DNA from 3 places in the Gracilibacillus salinarum genome. Region 1 is predicted to be linked to each of the others. Evidence: riboswitches for the same ligand, from Rfam matches in the RefSeq annotation. Region 1 holds a riboswitch; each other region holds the start of a gene.
What was found. Region 1 has a riboswitch for S-adenosylmethionine ahead of MUN87_RS09795 (PLP-dependent aspartate aminotransferase family protein). Riboswitches for the same ligand answer to the same signal wherever they lie in the genome.
Positions count from the first base shown of each region.

Region 2: another riboswitch for S-adenosylmethionine. It lies ahead of cysP (sulfate permease); the one in region 1 lies ahead of MUN87_RS09795 (PLP-dependent aspartate aminotransferase family protein).
Region 3: another riboswitch for S-adenosylmethionine. It lies ahead of MUN87_RS10985 (phosphoadenylyl-sulfate reductase); the one in region 1 lies ahead of MUN87_RS09795 (PLP-dependent aspartate aminotransferase family protein).

Region 1 covers NZ_CP095071.1:2,105,849-2,113,114, reverse strand. The annotation lists gene MUN87_RS09805 (YpmS family protein) at 1-595, opposite strand, end outside; gene MUN87_RS09800 (SGNH/GDSL hydrolase family protein) at 608-1,498, opposite strand; gene MUN87_RS09795 (PLP-dependent aspartate aminotransferase family protein) at 1,757-3,427, opposite strand; SAM riboswitch class I at 3,508-3,614, opposite strand; gene MUN87_RS09790 (Hsp20/alpha crystallin family protein) at 3,874-4,329, shown strand; gene cls (cardiolipin synthase) at 4,411-5,853, shown strand; gene MUN87_RS09780 (ABC-F family ATP-binding cassette domain-containing protein) at 5,977-7,266, shown strand, end outside.
Region 2 covers NZ_CP095071.1:1,129,888-1,137,153, forward strand. The annotation lists gene MUN87_RS05570 (MDR family MFS transporter) at 1-1,351, shown strand, start outside; gene MUN87_RS05575 (cell wall hydrolase) at 1,665-2,096, opposite strand; gene MUN87_RS05580 (hypothetical protein) at 2,217-2,528, shown strand; gene cobA (uroporphyrinogen-III C-methyltransferase) at 2,717-3,475, opposite strand; gene cysP (sulfate permease) at 3,435-4,532, opposite strand; SAM riboswitch class I at 4,655-4,756, opposite strand; SAM riboswitch class I at 4,921-5,022, shown strand; gene MUN87_RS05595 (methionine biosynthesis PLP-dependent protein) at 5,099-6,184, shown strand; gene MUN87_RS05600 (aminotransferase class I/II-fold pyridoxal phosphate-dependent enzyme) at 6,185-7,266, shown strand, end outside.
Region 3 covers NZ_CP095071.1:2,378,897-2,386,162, forward strand. The annotation lists gene MUN87_RS10970 (aldo/keto reductase family protein) at 1-152, shown strand, start outside; gene MUN87_RS10975 (winged helix-turn-helix transcriptional regulator) at 974-1,303, opposite strand; gene MUN87_RS10980 (STAS domain-containing protein) at 1,464-2,279, shown strand; SAM riboswitch class I at 2,436-2,553, shown strand; gene MUN87_RS10985 (phosphoadenylyl-sulfate reductase) at 2,627-3,355, shown strand; gene MUN87_RS10990 (assimilatory sulfite reductase (NADPH) flavoprotein subunit) at 3,419-5,218, shown strand; gene cysI (assimilatory sulfite reductase (NADPH) hemoprotein subunit) at 5,232-6,944, shown strand; gene sat (sulfate adenylyltransferase) at 6,944-7,266, shown strand, end outside.

The sequences.
Region 1 (7,266 bases):
TAGCATTAGGAATTTTAATGCGGAAGGAGATATTGTCATTCGCCAGGTCAATTTGTTGGGCACGCACTCGGAAGTTGCTGTCTAAGTTCATTTGTGTGACAGCAATGTAGATCTGTTCTTCTTTAGGATCGATCGTAATCCATTCCGGTGTTTCGACGCGACTGCTGACATATTGCAAAATCCGATCCTCTGGTAACCGTAATAAGCCAAGAGACATTCCGGTTGCTTGCAAAATGATGTCACCATTTTGCTGGACTTGCGGTTCGAATTTTATATTGACGGGAACTTCACTTGAAAAAGCCTCAATCGTTCCCATTAAATGTACTTGTTCATCGAATTTAACGGTATACTGAATATTCTCGCCAAGCTTCGGTAATTTATCGATATATGCATTGACCAGTTCGTTCAAATTCGATTTGCTCGAACGAATGGTGAATTCTGCACCTGCTTCATCCTCAATAAATACTTGTTCCGGCTCTTCAGCACTCGGAGCTGGCCAGAAAATAAACAGTACAATTGCCAAAAGCAAAGCCAGGTTAATCGATACTAACGTAATAAATAATTTTCTCCAGTTCCTCACTTTTTTTTCTGCCATGTTGGTCATCCTTTATTCTTCTTCTGCTTGTCGTAAGTTATTTTCCAGATAGGTAATAACACGTTCCGCAATTAACTGATAGCCACGATGATTCGGGTGGAAATTATCATCAGCGTAAACATTCTCTGTTTCGTTCTGAAAAACGTCCTGCATTGGTATATATTGCACCTGTTCGAATTGGTTGGTTACTTCTAAACTTTTGTTGTTCCATCTGGTGATGATTTGATTTAATGCTTCAATTTCACCGAAATATTGTTCGAATGGATTGAAAAAACCAATTAAATAAATCTTGGCATCTGGCTGTAATGACGTGATCTTATCAAAAATAGCTGTAAGCCGTTCTCCGTATGGTCCTCGTCCTTCAATAAAAGGTTCCTCCGTAAGGTTTACGAAATTATCCTTCATTATTTTCATGATATCATTAGCACCGATCGTAATTAAGACCGTATCAGCTTTTTTAAGGGAATCTTGAATTTCTTCTTGTTCCAGTCGTTTTAATAAATGATCGGTACGATTACCGCGTTTTCCGAAATTATCGATGGAAACATTAATGCTCTGGTTATCAAGCTGCTCTTCTAAGACACCAACATATCCACCGTTTTCTTCCTCGTCTCCAACACCTTGTGTCAACGAATCCCCAATAGCGACAATATGTGCATCTTTTTTGAAGAAATGAAGAGCTTCCATCACTGCCTCACGGACGTGTGAAGAAATCGAGCTGTCTTCTTCTGGTTCTTCAGTTTGTTCCTCTTCAGCGGTTTCGTCCTCTGATTCTGTCTGATTATTTGTTGTCTCGTCGGTCGTGTTTGAATGTTCTTGCGGATCTGATGGCCAATTAAAATAAACAACCACCGTGATCGCAGCAATCAGTAATACGACCAGCATTAATACCTTTTTCCTCATGGTCAACACCTACAGTTATAAATCTTATCCTTATTAAGTATACCCGTCCATTTATGATTGCTAACATGTGTTATAGAATATGCATGTTAACGATTGAAAATGAGTCAATTTGTGAAATGATACGAATTGTATCATATATAATCTGACCGTGTTAAGAAAATTCGTTATAAAAAAGCATAAGACCGCAAACCGGAATGGCCTGCGGTCTCACATATATATATTTATCTTGGGGAGATAAATAACGATAGTCAGGGAGAGTTACTCTCCTCGGCGCAAGCGGTCTGCCTCATAAAATGGGCATTTGTTCTCGACAACGACTTGTCCGTTTGCTTCCGCCTTCTCTTTTACAGCAGGTTCTGTCTGCCCTTCAGCAAACCAGATGATTTTGGCTTGGTTTGTATAAGCAGCAGCTGCTTCTTTTTGATTTAAAATGTATAATATATCAATCTCACCGTCTGCTTGATCGGCTTCGGTGATGTGATAACCTAATTTAGATAATTTGCTGAGTGCTTCCGATTCTTCGATTGAGCCAGCCACTGCGATGGTCTTCGGACGAATATCGCCATTCTCTCTCGCAAGTGGGGAAGATAATGCCCAGGAAATGGCTTTCTCTGCACCCGTTGAAATAGTTGGTTCGCTCTCTGTTGCAACGGCTATCGCCTGATCTAAGTCCGCGATAATATCTTCAGCTGTTTCAATACCTACAGAAAGGCGAATTAATTCTTCTGTAACACCAGATTTCTTCAATTCTTCCTTCGACAATTGCTGGTGAGTAGTGGATGCTGGATGAATAATTAATGATTTCGCATCACCCACATTGGCAACATGAGACCATAATTGTACATGATCTATCACTTTTCGTCCAGTTTCTCTACCACCCTTTATACCAAAGACGATCATAGAACCAAAAAGGTTACAAAAATATTTTTTTGCTAATGTGTGGGAAGGGTGATCCTCGAGTCCAGGATAAGAAACCCATTCCACTTGTGGATGATTTTTCAGGTAATGCGCAACAGCTTCGGTATTCTCACTATGACGTTTCACTCTTAAATGCAACGTTTCAAGACCTTGTAAGAAATAAAAAGCATTCTGCGGGCTTAATGATGGACCAATATCTCTTAGCAATTGGACTCGAAGTTTAATCGCAAATGCCGGTGGCCCAATATCAATTCCGAAGCGAATACCATTATACGAATCATCCGGTTCGGTAAAACCAGGGAATCGGTCACTATTCCAATTAAATCGTCCACTGTCTACCACAATCCCACCGATGGAAGTTCCGTGTCCGCCAATCCATTTGGTAGCGGAGTGCACGACAATGTCAGCTCCCCAGCTAATTGGTTTGCACACATATGGAGTAGCAAAGGTATTATCGATGATAAGTGGTACGCCATTTTCATGAGCGATGTCTGCGACTGCTTCGATATCAAGTACATGTAAGCTAGGGTTGGTAATCACTTCACCATAGACAGCTTTTGTCTTGTCCGTGATCGCATCTCTGAAATTATCAGGATTGGTACCATCGACGAACTTCACGTTAATACCGTATTTAGGTAAAGTTGTGTTAAACAGGTTGTAAGTCCCGCCATACAAATTGCTGTCTGCTACAATTTCATCACCAGCATTGGCCAGATTCAGAATGGCGAGTGTAATAGCAGATGCACCTGAAGCAGTGCCAACAGCTGCAACGCCATCTTCTAATAAAGCAATACGCTGTTCGAAGACGTCGACCGTTGGATTCATGATACGTGAATAAATATTGCCCATTTCTGCTAGAGCAAAAAGATTTTGGGCATGCTCGGTGTTGTTGAATACATAAGAAGTAGTTTGATAGATTGGTACTGCACGTGCATTGGTTGCAGGATCAACTTGTTGGCCGCCATGCAATAAATTGGTTTCACTTCCTGGAAACTGAAACGGATTTGTCATTGATGTACCTCCTTTAAACTAATAAAAAAACCTCTTCTCACCGAGAGTAAGAAGAGGTTGCTTATGTAAGTTCAGTCCTCCTCTTATCTTTCAGGTCAAACCTGTAGGATTTAGCACCTTTTCAACAAAAAAATTGACGGTTGCCGGGCTTCGCAGGGCCTATTCCCTCTGCCGCTCGAAATAAGAGTTTGTATCTATTGAATTGTCTACATTATAAGTCATCTATTGCCAAGCGTCAACAAATTTATCAGAATTTTGCGAAGAACAGTAATCTTGGCGGTTTAACATAAACTTTATCAAGGGATAAACAGACGATCACTCCCCGATACGCTTCGCCAGCAATCAGTGGCGATCAAAAATCCCCACCAATTGAAGTCTCCTTTTATGATCATTTTTCGTTCGCTATGCATAGGATAAAGTGGGTAAAGAGACCAGGAGGGATGAACATGTCACAAAAAGGTGGAAAGAATGAGTGGGGCGAAGATCTTATCAAGAAACTAGATGCATTCCTTTATGAAAAACCAAATCGCAATGTAATGGAAACGATTGACAGTTTCTTTGAACAGGTAAAGATGCCAAAACAGATTCCCGCAGATGTTGTGGAGACAGACGATGAGTGGATCGTTCGTGTTGATTTGCCAGGGGTAAAAAAAGAACAGATCAAGTTGAAATTGCTAGGCAATCAAATATCTGTATCCGTTGAACAGGAAGAGGAAACCGATCAGCAACAACAATCATATCAATATCATCATAAGGAAAGAAGACAGCAACGCAAACAGCGGACGATCACCTTACCATATGCAGTCGATAAAAAAACAGCCAAGGCAAGTTTTCAAGATGGCGTATTGGAAATAAGAGGGCCAAAAAATCAAGCAGAGGATGACGCTCTAAGTATTGACTGAGCTAATAGCAATTGCTATTAGCTTGCTCATAATTGTGCTATATTAGGAATAGACGAGTTTATTAAAAAAGGAGGTTTTCGTTTGGCGATTACCCAGCTCATTATCAGTTTTTTGTTGGTATTTAATATTGTCTTATCATTAACTATCATCTTCCTTGAGCGAAAAAATGCCACAGCGACTTGGGCTTGGATCATGGTGTTAACCTTCATTCCGATATTTGGATTTATTTTATATCTTATTTTTGGAAGAAAGTTAAGCAACAAAACGATTTTTACTTGGGATACCAAAAGTAAATTAGGGGTAAAAAAAGCTGTGCAGCACCAATTGCGGGAGATAGAGAACGGTGATTTCTTTATTAATGATCCCCGTTTGTATTCCTATAAGGATTTATTTTATTTACATTTGCGTAATAATGATGCGATTTTCACACAGGACAATGCAGTCAATATTTTTACAGATGGTAATCGTAAGTTTAACTCGTTATTAGATGACATCGAACAAGCGACAGACCATATCCATTTACTTTATTACATAGTAAGGTCTGATCAGCTCGGAGTCCGACTTGCAGAAGCATTGATTAGGAAAGCGAAAGAAGGGGTGGAAGTACGTTTCCTTTATGATGATCTTGGTTCGAGAACATTAAGCAGAAAATTAGTCCGCAAAATGCGACATGCTGGTGCAGAGGTAGAAGGATTCTTCCCGCCATTAATTCCAAAGGTCAATCTTAAAATCAATCACCGTAACCACCGGAAATTGGTGATTATTGATGGGAAAGTAGGCTATATCGGTGGTTTCAATATTGGTGATGAATACCTTGGACAGGATAAAAGATTTGGCTATTGGCGTGATACGCACTTACGGATTGAGGGAAGTGCCGTTAAGAATTTACAGACTCGTTTTATATTAGACTGGAATCAGGCCTCGCGTCACGATATTGAATATGATGAGCGTTATTACGATGCTGTGCCAATGGGACACGCCGGTATGCAAATTGTTTCAAGTGGACCGGATTCAGACTGGGAGCAAATTAAGCATGGTTATATTAAGATGATCATGTCAGCAAAAGAGTATGTGTATATACAAACCCCTTATTTCATACCAGATGAAAGTCTGCTCGATGCTCTGAGAATAGCTTGTCTTTCCGGAGTAGATGTCCGAATTATGATCCCGAACAAGCCAGATCATCCGTTTGTCTATTGGGCAACCTATTCATATATTGGTGAACTATTAAAAGCCGGTGCAACGGTTTATATTTATCAAAAAGGCTTCCTGCATGCTAAAATGATAGTAGTGGATAGTAAGATTGCCTCCATCGGAACGGCAAATATTGATGTGAGGAGTTTCCGTCTCAATTTTGAGGTGAATGCCTTCTTATATAATGAAACACTTGCAGAAATGCTGGTAGATGAATTTGAGAAAGATATGGAATATGTAACTACGTTAACCTTGCCACTGTATCAAAAACGGTCACTCTGGATTCGTACGAAAGAATCGATTGCAAGGTTAATATCGCCAATCCTGTAAAAAGAACTTGGCAGCAGCTAAGTTCTTTTTCGCAGATGGTCCACCATCATTGTAAAAAGTAGATGTCACAACTCTTAAATATAGCTTGCAATCAAATGAACCACAGGCGAAAGGATCGATAGAATGCGCACGTTAAAAGTAGAAGAACTTGTGAAAACATACGGTGACAAATCGTTATTTGATCATATTTCCTTTTCGATCACGGATCAGGACCGAATTGGACTGATCGGTGTCAATGGAACAGGAAAGTCAACCTTGCTGAAAGTACTGGCAGGCATGGACCAGGCGGAGCAAGGAACGATTGATCATCCGAATGACTACCACATTGAATATTTAGATCAGGAGCCTCGTCTTGCTGAAGGCGACACGGTATTAGATCAGATTTATTATGGGGATGCTGAAATCATGGTGACGCTTAGAAAATATGAAGCGGCCGTTTTTGCATTGGAGCAAGATCCTGCCAATGAAAAAATGCAACAGCAGCTCATAAACATGCAGGACAAGATGGATCAACTGCAAGCATGGGATGCCATGACAATTGCCAAAACCATTTTGACCAGATTAGGAGTACCTTCATTTGACAAAAAGATCGAACAATTGTCAGGAGGTCAGCGAAAACGGGTGGCAATCGCCAAAGCATTAATTCAGCCTGCTGATTTACTGATTTTGGATGAGCCTACCAACCATCTTGATAATGATACCATTGAATGGCTCGAAGAATTTCTGCCTTCTTATTCTGGCGCTATTTTACTCGTTACGCACGACCGTTACTTTCTGAACCGGATTACGAATCGTATGTTTGAATTGGACAAGGGCAATTTATATACATATGTTGGCAACTATCAGACATTTCTTGAACAGCGGGCACTGCGCGAAGAACAAGAGCAGCAAGCAGAACGCAAGCACCAGAATATCCTTAAGAAAGAAATAGCTTGGTTAAAAGCAGGCGTGAAGGCAAGAACAACGAAACAAAAAGCTCGCATTGACCGTGTCGAAGATATGAAGGAAAAAACATTCGATACGAACAAACAAACGTTATCGTTTCAGGTCGGCTCTACCCGCCTGGGGAAAAAGGTAATGGAAATGACCAACTTAAGTAAATCCTATGATGGCAATGTTTTGTTCAAGGATTTTAATCTGTTAATCAAGCCTGGTGACAGGTTAGGGATTGTCGGCGCCAATGGAAGTGGTAAGACAACATTGCTCAACATGCTTGCCGGAAAAATCGAACCAGATGCTGGGGAGATTGAAGTTGGGGAGACTGTGAAAATTGGTTATTATACACAAGAGCATCCACCACTGGATGAAAATTTGAAAGTGATTGATCTTGTTCGCGAAGTGGCAGAAGTGGTGCATACGGTCGATGGATCCGTAATTACAGCAGAACAAATGCTGGAACGCTTCCTTTTTCCA
Region 2 (7,266 bases), 980 kb from region 1:
CAGCTTGTACAGCTGGGTGTTTTCAAGCTTTCTGTTAATGCAGGCAGTAACGACTATGATATATGGAAAACTAGCAGATTTATTTGGCAGAAAACCTGTATTTATCATTGGTGTACTTATTTTTTTAATTGGAACTATTTTATGCGGTTTCGCCCCGACCATGGGAGCACTAATCGTTTTTCGTCTTATACAAGGACTCGGCGCCGGTGCCATTCAGCCTATTGTTACAACCATTGTCGGTGATATGTATACCGTCGAAGAAAGAGCAAAAGTACAAGGTTATCTCGCTAGTGTTTGGGGCATATCCTCAGTAGTGGGGCCTTTAATCGGCGGTATTATCGTACAATTTATTGATTGGGCTTGGATCTTCTGGATGAACATTCCGATCGGAATAATAGGTCTACTCGGTGTAGTGTTATTCTTTCATGAGAAGGTGGACAGCGAACAGAAGGATGTCGATTATCTTGGTTCCAGTCTATTTTTCGTGGCCATTTCTGCATTAATTATCGTCTTTGTACAAGCAGGTTCAGGCTGGGCTTGGTTATCAATTGAAAATATTAGCTTGATCATCTTGTTTTTCCTTTCTATTTGCTTATTTATATGGCAAGAGCGACGAGCAAAGGCCGCGATGATGCCGCTCTATTTATGGAAAAATAAATTGATTGTAATCGCTAATTTGGCCACGTTATTATCAGGAATGATTATTCTAGGTTTGTCCAGTTTTCTTCCAACATATGTACAAGGTGTTATGGGAGAGTCAGCTATTGTGGCTGGATTTACATTAAGCACACTATCAATTGGCTGGCCCATTTCAGCGACGCTGGCAGGACATCTCGTACTTAAAATAGGCTTTCGATTTACAGCATTCGCAGGTGGACTCGCATTATTTATTGGCACATTCCTGTTTTTTCTTTTAGATGCAGACAAGGGGCCTATCTATGCTGGAATAAGTTCCTTTATCGTCGGTGTTGGAATGGGGTTATCGTCTACCACCTTCATTGTCTCCATTCAAAATACCGTTTCCTGGCGTGCTCGTGGAGTGGCAACAAGCCTTAATATGTTTATGCGAATTATCGGCAGTGCAGTTGGCGCAGCTTTACTAGGTGGTATTCTAAACATTCAATTAAAAAGTTACTATCAGCAAAAAGGAGAAGAGCTCGAAATTGCCAGTACAGATGTATTGTTAGATGAAGGTATGCGCGATTCCATTCCTGCAGACACACTTGAAGCGATGCAAGAAGGTTTAACTTATGCATTACATACTGTTTATACAGGATTATTCGTGATCGGAACGTTAACCTTCATTATTCTCTGGTTTTTCCCTCACGTCAACGTAAATAAATCATCTTGAATAAAGGAGCTCTCAATACAATTTCCTATAATATAGATTATGTCTAGCCATCGCTAGCCAAGCATCCATATTGAGATATTTAATATACTGGGATACCGCTTCAGCCAAGCGTCCACGTCCTGCGGGGCCTATTTCCGGAGCTTTGCTAAGCAGATAATCTATATCAAAATGACCATTTTGCCATACAGACCTAGTTAACAGAATCCATATTACAGGAACTCAGCTCCATGTTCATATGATCACTGCTGTGACTGTGCTTATATACTTTCTGACTGACGAAAAGAACTGGGATTGGCGTATCCCAGTTCTACATTTAAAATGTTTGAAAAACAGTTGGGCAATCGGCATTGGTTGGCGAAAAAAAGCAATGACTTTTATACCGGCCTGTATTCCATTGACCATACCATTGCTCGGGACAACTCCCCTCAGGTCTAAAAAACCACAGAGAGTTAGAAGCGGGATGTGTACGTTCGCCATTGATAGACCTTCTTGCTAAGCGAATATCTTTCTCCCTGGCTCTTTGATAAAAATAGCCTTTCTGCGTCGCTTCAAATCCTCCTGGACTCTGATATACCATCCGATTAATCGAATTAATGTCAGTGAAATCTAAACAAGCTGCTCTTACACGGTTAACGCCAACATTACCAACCATTAACATGCCAAGCTGGCCATCACCTTCAGCTTCCGCTCTCATTAATCTTGCCAACAACTTGACGTCTGCATCATTCGCCTTAATTACTGCCATTAGAATACCTCCTCTATTCCCTTTATATTCAAGGGTGCTAAAATGATGAATGTCCAATGGCCAACTTCCTATGTAATCGGTTCCGGTATATGCTATACTGATGATAAGGAGGTGTTTTAGATGGAATTAAGTAATTTTATTCTGCATAATGACATCTTACTATTCCACGCCATCATTGCCAATCAGGAATATGTATTTACAGTAAAGTGGAAAGCACTCGAAAATAAGAAAGGCGGAGAATGGGAATTAAAGTCCTATCTTAATCATTCCACCGGTCAACAGGATTTAACAGAAGCACAGCTCCAGCAGCTAATTGAAAGACTAAATCCAACATGGAACTGGGATAAAGACCAGGAACAACTTAGAAATGCAGAACAAAGGCGCAAGCGCCCGTTTAGAGGCGTAGCGAGTGGAGCGAATCAACTGAGATAAAGGAATCACGGTGAGCTTGCGATTCGATGATGACTTATCGTAGGGCGATTTCGCGAAGTCGCCTAGTCTCTGGGCGCTGGAGCCGGACGTGGCCGTTTCTGTCAGCGAACATCATATAGCCCAAAATTTATACTTTCTTGACTTATCAAAAAAATGACTAGTAATGATAAAATCACTAGTCATCCTTTTTAACTGAAAGATTGAATCGATTCCTTCTGTTCTTCAAACCAACGGATTTTTTCTCTTAATCGTACGACTTCCCCAACTACTATCATTGACGGATTACTAATCTCATCTAACCTGTCAGATACCGTAATCAAATCAGCTACAATTGATTTTTGATGCGAGAATGTTCCCCAGTGAATGATCGATACTGGCGTTGTTTCTTTCAGACCAGCTTGCATTAATTTCTCACAAATAATCGGAAATTTTCTCACACCCATATAAAAACAAAGTGTATCAGCACCCAGTGCTAAGTGACGCCATTCTTCATCGGTTTTTCCATCTGGATCAGAACCATTGATAAAGCTGACTGAACCGCTGATTGTCCTGTGGGTAAGCGGGATCCCTGCATAAGCAGCAGCACTTATAGCAGACGTAATGCCTGGCACTACCTCGTACGCTATTTGATGTTCTTCTAAATGCAGTGCTTCTTCCCCTCCACGTCCGAAGATAAAGGGGTCCCCTCCTTTTAATCTCGTAACCGTTTTTCCTTTTCCGGCATGGTAAATCAATTGCTCGTTTATTTTTTCTTGTATCAATCCATGTTTTCGAGGCATCTTTCCACAAAAAATCAGTTCAGCATCTGCTTTGGCATAATCTAATAATGAATGATTAACGAGTCGATCATACAGAATCACATCTGCTTCTTTAATCGCTCGAACGCCTTTTACTGTAATTAATTCTTCATCTCCTGGTCCGGCTCCCACTAAATACACTTTCCCCATGTTGATCCCATCCTTTTCCTGTCATTGCTTTTGCAGGTTTTTCTCTGTATCTTACTAAAATATAAGTTGCTACGATCGCTAATACTACTAATACGACCTGTTCAAAACTTTGTTGTACAAGAATCTCTGTCAATATAAAAGAGATAACTAGAGAGACAATCGGTGAAGTGACCCATACTTTCGCAATTTGATGAATCACCTTTTGCTTCCAAACGGAGGAAACATCTTTGCTTGCTCCAATACCTACAATCGCGGATGTCGTTACCTGTGTCATCGGAATCGGAATACCGAGTAACGAAGCACCAATGACGAGTCCACCAGTAGCTCCTGAAATGACAACACCATTTCCCAGTGACAAGGAAGTAATCTTTTTTGCGTTGGTTTCGATCACTCTGCCACCGAAAAAAATACTTCCCAACGCTACAACTAGCGCCATTAATGGTAAGCCTGTTTCCATAGATGCAATACCTGCCCCCACTAGCGGGCCTAATGCATTTGCAACATTATTCATTCCGGCTGCAACTGCTTCGATCGCACCAGTTATAATCAATAAAAAGGCTAATACCTTTACCGGTGGCCGAATCGTAAATCGTTTGGCAATTTTATTTCTTAATTTTTCTAAGCATAATGTGATCAAAAAAGCTGCTAAAGGAACAATCAACCAGAATGAAACAATCATCAATATGTTCTGGAAATGCAATTGTTGATAGCTTATCCCAACACCAATAATAGCTCCTACAGTCACTTCACTAGTTGATAGCGGGATGCCGATGTAATTTGTAATGAGTAATGTGAAAGCAGATACGACTAATATAATACAGGCTACTTTCACATCCAATATTGATTCCGGAATAATTCCTTTACCGAGCGTCTTCGTTACATGCTCTCCTCCTAAAACAGCACCTGTTATGGCACCTGCTCCAGCAATCCATAATGCATGCTTCCGCTTTTTTATTACTTTTGATCCATAAGCAATACTCATACTTGCTGCTGATCCGCTTGCTCCAATATTAAAAGCAAACAAACATGCAGCTAAAACCGCTACTATCGTTAACATCTTTCATCCCAACTTTCAGCTATTGTCTGTCAAATTTTATTACTATTACACTATTACCCATCTGAAAACTCGGATTAATACCTATAAAAAATCCTACTTGACGATGAAGTAGGAGGCTGTTCCACTTATCTGTCAAGATATACCTGCTGGATTTAGCACAGTGCGTATAAAGCCTGTTGCTGAGAATTCACAGGGCCAGTTCCCTCCTTCTCTCTCGATAAGATGCTATACTATTTTCATAATTTTCCACTGAATTTGTGTTGTACTTACTATAATAGATAGAACAAGGATTGTCAATGGATTCCATAAAAATATTTTTTTGTATTACTGTTGTAATTTCTTCCTAAATAAGGTACAATTAATGTATTAATTTTCCATTAAAAATATAATCTTATCAAGAGAGGTTTAGGGACTGGCCCGATGATACCTCAGCAACCAGCAAGCATATTGTATGGTGCTAATTCCAGATGGTTTTTGCCAAAGATAAGAGAATGCTGCCTGATATAAAGGAGGTCTTCTACTTATCGAAGACCTCTTTTTTTATTTATAGAAAGGATGTACATAATATGAATCAAATTGAAACTATTCTTGCCCAAATTGGCAACAGAAAAGATCCACGAACAGGTGCAGTAGAAGCACCAATCTATTTATCTACTGCGTATCAGCATCCAACGCTTGGACAGTCGACTGGATACGATTATACGCGTACCGCCAACCCCACACGGGAAATTGTCGAAGAAGCAATTGCGTCACTGGAGAAAGGCGTTCAAGGATTTGCCTGTTCTTCAGGTATGGCGGCCATCCAATTAGTGTTCTCCTTATTTAAACATGGAGACGAGATTCTCGTAACGGAAGACATATACGGTGGCAGTTACCGATTATTTCAACACTTGCAGCAATCTTATCGTGTTACACCAGTATATGTCAGTCCAGAGAATATGGAACGACATATCACCCAAAATACGAAAGCAATCTTTATCGAAACTCCAACTAATCCATTATTAATGGAGATTGACATCCAGTATATGGCTGCCATTGCCAAAAAGCATGATGTCCTGTTAATTGTCGATAATACGTTCTATACGCCATACTTACAGCAGCCATTGACGGAAGGTGCAGATATAGTAATACATTCTGCAACGAAGTACCTTGGCGGGCATAACGATGTCTTAGCTGGACTTGTCGTCGTCAAGGACCATGAACTTGGCGAGAAGCTCTTCTATTTACATAATGCGATAGGAGCCGTGTTATCTCCCCTGGATAGTATGTTACTGATTAGAGGTATGAAAACCCTCACGTTACGTTTAGAACGTCAACAACAAAACGCTCAGATTTTAGCAGCTTTCCTGCGGGAGCACAGTCAAGTGAATGATGTCTTATATCCAGGCAAAGGAGCAATGATCAGTTTTCGGGTTACTGATAACAGTTTAATTGCACCATTTCTCGAACAATTAAAAGTCATTTCTTTTGCCGAAAGTCTCGGTGGTGTGGAGAGTTTCATCACCTATCCAACCACCCAGACACATGCGGATATCCCCAAAGATGAATTAGAGCGTCGTGGAATTAGCGACACATTACTACGTTTTTCCGTAGGGATTGAGAATATCGAAGACCTTAAAGCAGATTTAGACCAAGCATTAGGAGGGAAATAAATGACACATAAAAAAGAAACGTTACTAGCACATGGAGGAAATCAGCAAGGATATCATGAAAAATATACAGGAGCAGTAAATCCGCCAATCTATGTATCTTCCACTTACCACCAGCAAGAGTTACACGAATTCGGTCCATATGATTACAGCCGCTCAGGTAATCCAACTCGTGATCAGCTTGAAGCAACGATTGCCAAGTTGGAGAATGGAATTGCCGGCTTTGCGTTCTCTTCCGGAATGGCGGCTATATCTTCTGCCTTTATGCTGTTAGAAACAGGAGATCATATAGTCATCAGTAAAGATGTATATGGTGGTACCTTCAGGTTTGTCACCAAATTATTAGCGCAATTTTCGATTGATCATACATTTGTCGACATGACAAATATAATAGAGGTGGAAGAAGCAATCCAGCCAAACACGAAAGTGATATACATCGAAACACCCGCTAATCCTTTATTACAGATAACAGATATTCGTGCTGTTGTATCATTAGCGAAAGAAAACGACTGTTTCACTTATTTGGATAATACTTTTATGACACCTTTATATCAGCAGCCTTTAGACTTAGGTGTCGATATCGTGTTACACAGTGCTACAAAATTCTTATCCGGACACAGTGATATTGTAGCGGGCTTAGCTGTGACAAAAAGCGAAGAACTCGCTGGCAGACTGAAATTTGTCCAAAATACGTACGGCGCTATCTTAGGTGCAAAGGATTGTTATCAATTACTGCAAGGAATGAAAACCTTAGAACCACGTTTTCAAAAAAGCGCCAGTTCAGCAGAAAAAATTGCATCTAACTTAACAGAACTCGAAGGCATTGAACATGTCTATTATCCTGGATTGAAGAACCATCCTGGAGCAGACATCCATGCCAGCCAATCTACAAGCGCAGGAGCTGTACTTTCGTTTACTTTACACGAACAAATCGATCCAGAACAATTTGTAAGCAATATGACAATACCTGTCTTCGCTGTCAGTTTAGGTGCAGTCGAGTCAATTTTGTCCCATCCGGCCACCATGTCACACGCAGCAATGCCTCCACATGAAAGAGAAGCCAGAGGTATCAGTGATCGATTATT
Region 3 (7,266 bases), 270 kb from region 1:
AATTAGCTATTGCATGGATTCTTCGCCAACCGAACGTATCCAGCGCATTAATAGGGGCAAGCCGACCAGAACAAATTGAAGAGAATGTGCAAGCGTCTGGCATCGAACTATCACCGGAGGCATTGGCAAAAGTAGAAGAAATCCTGCAATAGATAAGTAGACAAATAGAGTCGGGAGAAAAATTCCAGACACAACAAAAGCCGAGTGTAACACGAATTCTCATTTGTTCGTATTACACTCGGCTTTGCATTTATGTAGTATGGATATACTGCGAAGTAAGTTCTAAAACAGATCTAGAAAAAGCGTGATCATATGAATAGGAAAACATTTTATTTCGATTTGGTCATTTTGATATTTTTAATGTGCTTGGCAAAGCTCCGGAAATAGGCTCCGCGTCCTGTGGGCACGGCTTCAGCTAACTTGGTAAAGAAAATTCTTTTCTTTACCAAGTGGATCTTCAGCTCGCGCTGAGGCATGAGGAGTCTCCGCCTATTTCCTACGCTTAAGGGAAGTGCTACAACGATTGCAATAATCAAAAGCAACAGTTCTAGGCATTATTCTAGTAGTAGTGTAGGATGAACGTTTATGAATAACACTCAAAAATACTACAACCTACATCAGTTGTAGAGCCTAAATATTAGCGTAGGCCAACCACGGAGACTCCCGCGGGATTGTGCAGGTGCTGGAGATCCACTACGTCTGCACCTGCGTCTACTAGTAACGCTTCGAAGTAGGCTTTCTCGGTGCAAGGCAGCAGTGAAGTAATTCGGGTAGTTGCCTAGCTCCAGCCGTGCCCCGCAGGACGCGGAGTGGTTGGACGGAGCGGTATCCCTGCACATTATCTATTTCAAAATGATCTATCGCTAAAGTTGCTGCGCAGTTTGCTTCTACGCTGTATTACTTATAAATTGTTACATTTATCTTGATCACTCATTTTGTTAGATTACATAAATGGGAATGTCGACATTATTCCTCAGGAAGGTGTTTTGTTCTGCTCGCTGTGCTGCTCCCCCCATTCTATCATTTTATATAATAAACCTTTGATACTTTGTCCATAGTCTGTTAATGAATATTCTACTTTGGGAGGTACAACCTGATAGGACTTCTTCTTGATTAACCTATCGTTTTCTAATTCTTTTAGCTGTTTGATCAACGTCTGATGATTGATTAACGGGATCTGCTTCTTTAATTCACCAAAACGTAAAGTACCTTCCTCATAAAGGGTTAACAAAATAACTGCTTTCCATTTTCCACAAACAACATCTAAAGTCACCTTTATACTCTCCAAGTTCTGATTCATCATCTATCGCTCCTTATAAGGTATATATAAATATACCACTTTAAATATTCTTTTAATCTTATAAACTAGTAAGTGATGCTATTTTTTTTAGGATAGACAACGTTTTGTCGCCGTTTACCAATACAAAACCAAACGCACGTTTCTACAGAAAGGAGTGCAATATGTGACCTCACCCGTATCAAAAGAACAGGTTTCAAACTGGATGAAAGATAAGAGGCAACTAATTGTCTCGTCACTTAACGATCATCAACAATCAGAACAGCTGACTGTTCTGTTGCAAAGTCTAATCTACTTAATCAGTAAGAAGTTACCTATTACGACAGGGGAAGCTGTTTTAGACAATATAAAAGAAATCGGATATAAAAAAGGGCATGTTATAACAGATCAACGTATTTTCCTGCAGATGATCGATTGTTTTCCTTATATTAGCGCCCATATTATTCAGCACTTATTGGAGGAGAAAATGTTGCACAAATTCCCCAATTACGAATATGATGGCATAAGAAAAACAATAGATGAAATCATTTTGTTTTACAATGCAGGGTTTATCCATGGCTATCTTGATTCTCACCAGGAATCTCTGCCTCCTCGTTCAGACAATAAACATGCACAAGACCTTCCCGTACCTATTATAAAAGTGGACGATGATATTGATATTTGTCCGTTAATTGGTACACTGGATGATAACAAGACAATACTTTTAATCAACACTACTATCCATCACATTGCAGAAACGAAAATGGATTACGTGATTTTTGATTTTACTGGGATAAAAACTGTAACCGACTCTGGTATCTATAACCTTTTTTATACGGTACAACTGATGGAGCTAATTGGTTTGACGATAATATTTACTGGAATAAGAAGTCAATCAGCCATGCACTCCTCATTGCTTAGTGAAAAATTAAAAAATAAACAAGTATTTCAAACTGTTAAAGATGCCTTGGAATCATTAATCAAACACCCTGATAGAGCTTAATACAAACTGGTATTACAAGTTTCCAGAAACTGCAGCAGTCCACGAAACAGATCGAATAAGCAAAAACAAATGATGATTTTTACAATTTTTACATGTATCTGTATTGACATTTAGCGCTATAACATTTACTATGTTATTAAATGAAAATGAATGGAATTCTTATCCAGAGAGATGGAGGGGCAGGCCCAATGAAATCTCGGCAACAGGTTGTATGGAATAAACACTGTGCCAAATCCTGCGGTGTAACGAATATGTTGCAACCGGAAGATAAGAAGGAATGCTGATACACTGACAACCTTCTTATCACAGACCGATAGGAAGGTTTTTTTAATAAGGAGGATGCAATCATGTTGACTTACGCAAACTATAGCGACAGTCCTTTAAATCATGAGGAACCATCTGCATCGGACCCAACCAAAGGTGCACAAGGTATCCTTAATTGGGCTTATCAGACGTATGGTGACTCACTTGTCTATGCTTGTAGTTTTGGTGCTGAGAGTATGGTAATGATAGATTTGATTGCGAATGTGAAACCAGATGCCAAATTGGTATTTTTAGATACTGGTCTCCATTTCCAAGAAACCTATGATTTAATCGACGAAGTGAAGGAAAAATATCCAAAACTGGATATCGTCATGAAAGAACCTTCTCTTACAGTCGACGAACAGCGGGAACAATATGGTTCCGCCCTATGGAGCCGCGATCCTAATCAATGCTGCTACATTCGTAAGATAAAACCGCTTGAAGAAGTGCTGAGTGGAGCGACAGCCTGGATATCTGGTCTGAGAAGAGCTCAATCACCTTCAAGAGCTAATACCGACTTTATTAATAAAGATGACAGGTTCGAATCTGTAAAGGTATGTCCATTAATTCATTGGACTTGGGATGATGTTTGGAACTACATTAAAGATCATCAATTACCTTACAACTCACTTCATGATGAGAACTATCCGAGCATTGGCTGTATACCTTGTACGTCCAAAGTATTGGATAACGAAGATGAACGTGCAGGCAGATGGGCCAATTTCAATAAAACAGAATGCGGACTTCACGTTGCTCCGCAGTCGGCAAAATAACTATTTTTTTATGGCTATAACAAAGTAAATCTATCGGATTAATTATTTAAAGAGGTGAACGCGTTGACATTACAAGTAGTAAATAGTCCCTTTGATCAGAAACAGACCGAAATCTTAAATCAGCTGCTCCCAACATTGACAGATGCACAGAAGAATTGGCTAGCAGGATATTTAGCCGCCTCTCAGGCTAACGCTAGCCAGGCGGCACCTGCTCCCGAACAAACTGCCACCCAGCCAGTGGCAACGAGAACGGCAACGATTCTTTACGGATCCGAAACAGGTAACAGCCAAGAGCTTGCGGAGAAATTATCGGGGCAACTCAAATCAATCCAAAGGGATGTTACCATCTCCTGTATGGACGATTATAAACCAAAAAAATTAAAAGAAGCAGAAGACTTATTCATTGTTACAGCAACCCACGGCGAAGGAGATCCGCCTGATAATGCGATTCAATTCCATGAATTTCTCCATGGTCGAAAAGCGCCAAAATTGGATAACGTGAACTTTGCCGTCTTATCATTAGGGGACGAATCCTATGAGCATTTCTGTCAAACTGGTAAAGATTTTGACAAACGACTCGAGGAGCTAGGAGCTACACGAATCCACCCACGCGTGGATTGTGATGTCGATTATGAAGAACTAGCTGAGGAATGGTTTGCAGGTGTACTCGACTACATGAAACAAGAAAACGAGTCAGGAGCTAATGCTACCGTTACGGAGCCAACCCCAGCAGAACAACCGATATATTCAAAGAGTAATCCTTATACTGCAGAAGTATTAGATAATATTAAACTTAGCGGTCAAGGATCTAACAAAGAGACAAGACATATAGAAATTGCGTTAGATGGTTCCAATTTAAGCTATGAACCAGGTGATTGCTTAGCTATCTATCCGAAAAATGATCCAACACTCGTACAGCAAATTATAAACGAGTTTAAATGGAATCCTGAACAAACAATTCCGATTAATAAACAAGGAGAAATACGATCTGTACAGGAAGCGTTAACTTCTATATTTGAGATTACTAGATTAACGAAAGGCTTGCTGGAGAAAGCGGCAGCACATTTTGAGAACGAAAAGCTGACCAAGCTTCTCGCTGAACCAGAGCAAGTAAAATCGTATATCGATGGCCGCGACTTATTTGATCTAATTATCGATTATCCACCTGCACCATTTGAACCATCTTTACTTATGCAGATTTTACGTAAGATTCCAGCGAGACAATATTCGATTTCAAGCAGCTACAAAGCAAATGAGGATGAAGTGCATTTAACTATTGCAACAGTTCGATACAATACACATGGACGTGATCGCAATGGTGTTTGTTCCGGAGAAATAGCAGACAGAATCAAGCCAGGTGATCAGTTAAATGTCTATGTACACAAAAATCCAAATTTCAAATTCCCATTTGATGAAGAAACACCGGTAATTATGGTGGGACCAGGTACTGGAGTTGCGCCTTTTAGAGGTTATATTGAAGAACGTGAAGAATTAGAACTAAAAGGAAAAACATGGCTATTCTTTGGCGATCAGCATTTCCGCTCTGATTTCCTTTATCAAGTTGATTGGCAAAATTGGCTGAACAAAGGCTTTTTAAGCAAAATGGATGTAGCCTTCTCAAGAGATACTGAGGAGAAAGTTTACGTACAGCACCGCATGAAGGAAAATGCTCAACAATTGTATGAATGGCTAGAAGCAGGGGCTTATTTCTTCGTATGCGGGGATGAGAAACGAATGGCTAAAGATGTTCATGAGGCACTGCTCGCCATTGTCAGTGAACAAGGGAAGCTGTCACAAGAACAGGCGACAGAATACATCAATAAATTAAAACAAGAGAAGAGATATCAACGAGACGTGTATTAGGGGGGAAAATACAATGGGAAACAATTCTAATAATCTAGATCCAATGGAAAAATTGAAAGTCGAAAGTCGCTATTTACGAGGTACGATTGAAGAAGGCCTGCAAGATCCTATCACTTCAGCCATTTCCGAAGACGATACAAAGTTACTGAAGTTCCACGGAAGTTACCAGCAGGATGATCGTGATATCCGAGATGAGAGACGTAAGCAAAAACTTGAACCTGCTTATCAATTTATGCTTCGTGTTGCCATTCCTGGCGGTGTAGCCACTCCTAAGCAATGGCTTTCTATTGATGACTTATCACAACGATATGGTGATCAGACAATCAAATTAACCACCCGTCAAGCATTTCAATTGCACGGGATATTGAAATGGAACTTGAAAGATACAATAAAAACAATCAACGATGAATTGATGACAACCATTGCAGCCTGTGGGGATGTTAACCGGAATGTAATGTGTAATCCGAACCCTTATCAATCGGACATTCACCAAGAAATTCAAGATTGGGCGCAAAAAATCAGCGATCATCTCTCACCAAAAACCGGAGCTTATCATGAAATATGGTTAGATAGAGAAAAAATTATTGATTCCAAAGAAGAAGATGAGCCTATTTATGGCAAAACTTATTTGCCACGAAAGTTTAAAATCGGGATAGCAGCTCCCCCATCCAATGATGTCGACGTCTTCTCTCAAGACTTAGGCTTTATTGCCATCATTGAAGATAATGAAGTTCAAGGCTTTAACGTAGTAGTAGGAGGCGGTATGGGTTCTACGCATGGAAATACCGACACCTATCCGCAAGTCGGAAAAATCGCCGGGTACTGTAACAAAGAAGATGCTATTGACGTTGCGGAAAAAGTGGTGACGATTCAACGGGATTACGGTAATCGTTCTGACCGAAAAAATGCACGCTTTAAATACACTATCGATCGCTATGGACTGGATTGGTTTAAAGAAGAACTGAACGAACGTCTAGGATTCGAATTACAGCAAGCGAAACCCTATCATTTCGACCACAATGGCGATCGCTATGGCTGGGTAAAAGGCCATAACAGATGGCATTTTACGCTTTTTGTCCAAAATGGCAGAGTGAAAGACACCGACGATTATCAGTTATTGACAGCACTACGAGAAATCGCGAACGTGCACACTGGTGATTTCCGTTTGACACCGAACCAAAATCTAGTAATTGCCAACGTAACCGCCCAAAAGAAAAAGCAAATCAATGAAATTATTGAAGCTTATGGCATTACAGAAGGAAAAAATTATTCAGGGTTGCGCCGAAATTCCATGGCATGTGTTGCCTTCCCAACTTGTGGCCTAGCTATGGCAGAATCTGAACGCTACCTCCCTTCTCTCATTGATAAAATCGAGGGATTGTTAGAAGCAGAAGGACTGAAAGAGCAAGAAATCGTGATCCGAATGACCGGCTGTCCTAATGGTTGTGCACGTCCTGGTCTTGCCGAGATCGCCTTTATTGGAAAAGCACCTGGTAAATATAATTTCTATCTTGGTGGAAGTTTTATCGGTGACCGCTTGAACCAGTTATATCGTGAAAATATTGGCGAAGAGGAAATATTGGCAACATTGAAAGAAATTTTTCATGATTACGCAACCAATCGAAATGAAAAGGAACACTTTGGTGACTTCGTCGTCCGCAAAGAATATGTGGATGAAGTGAATGATGGCAGAAAGTTTCACCGTGAGCAGAAAGGAGTTTTATAATGGCAGTAATCGAGAAGAAAGCAAACGAAACAATTGAAGCACATGGCGGTAAATTAGTAAATCGCGAAGTAACAGGTGCCGAAAGAGAACAATTACTTAACAAAGCAGAACAATTCAAGAGAATTACCATTAATGCATGGAGCATTTCTGATCTGGAATTAATCGGAATTGGTGGATTCAGCCCATTGACTGGTTTTCTCGGTGAGAAGGACTACCAGGAAGTCGTCGAGAATTTGCATCTCGCAGACGGCACTGTATGGAGTATCCCAATTAATCTTGCGGTAACAGAAGCTGAAGCAAATGAATTAGAGATTGGTGAACA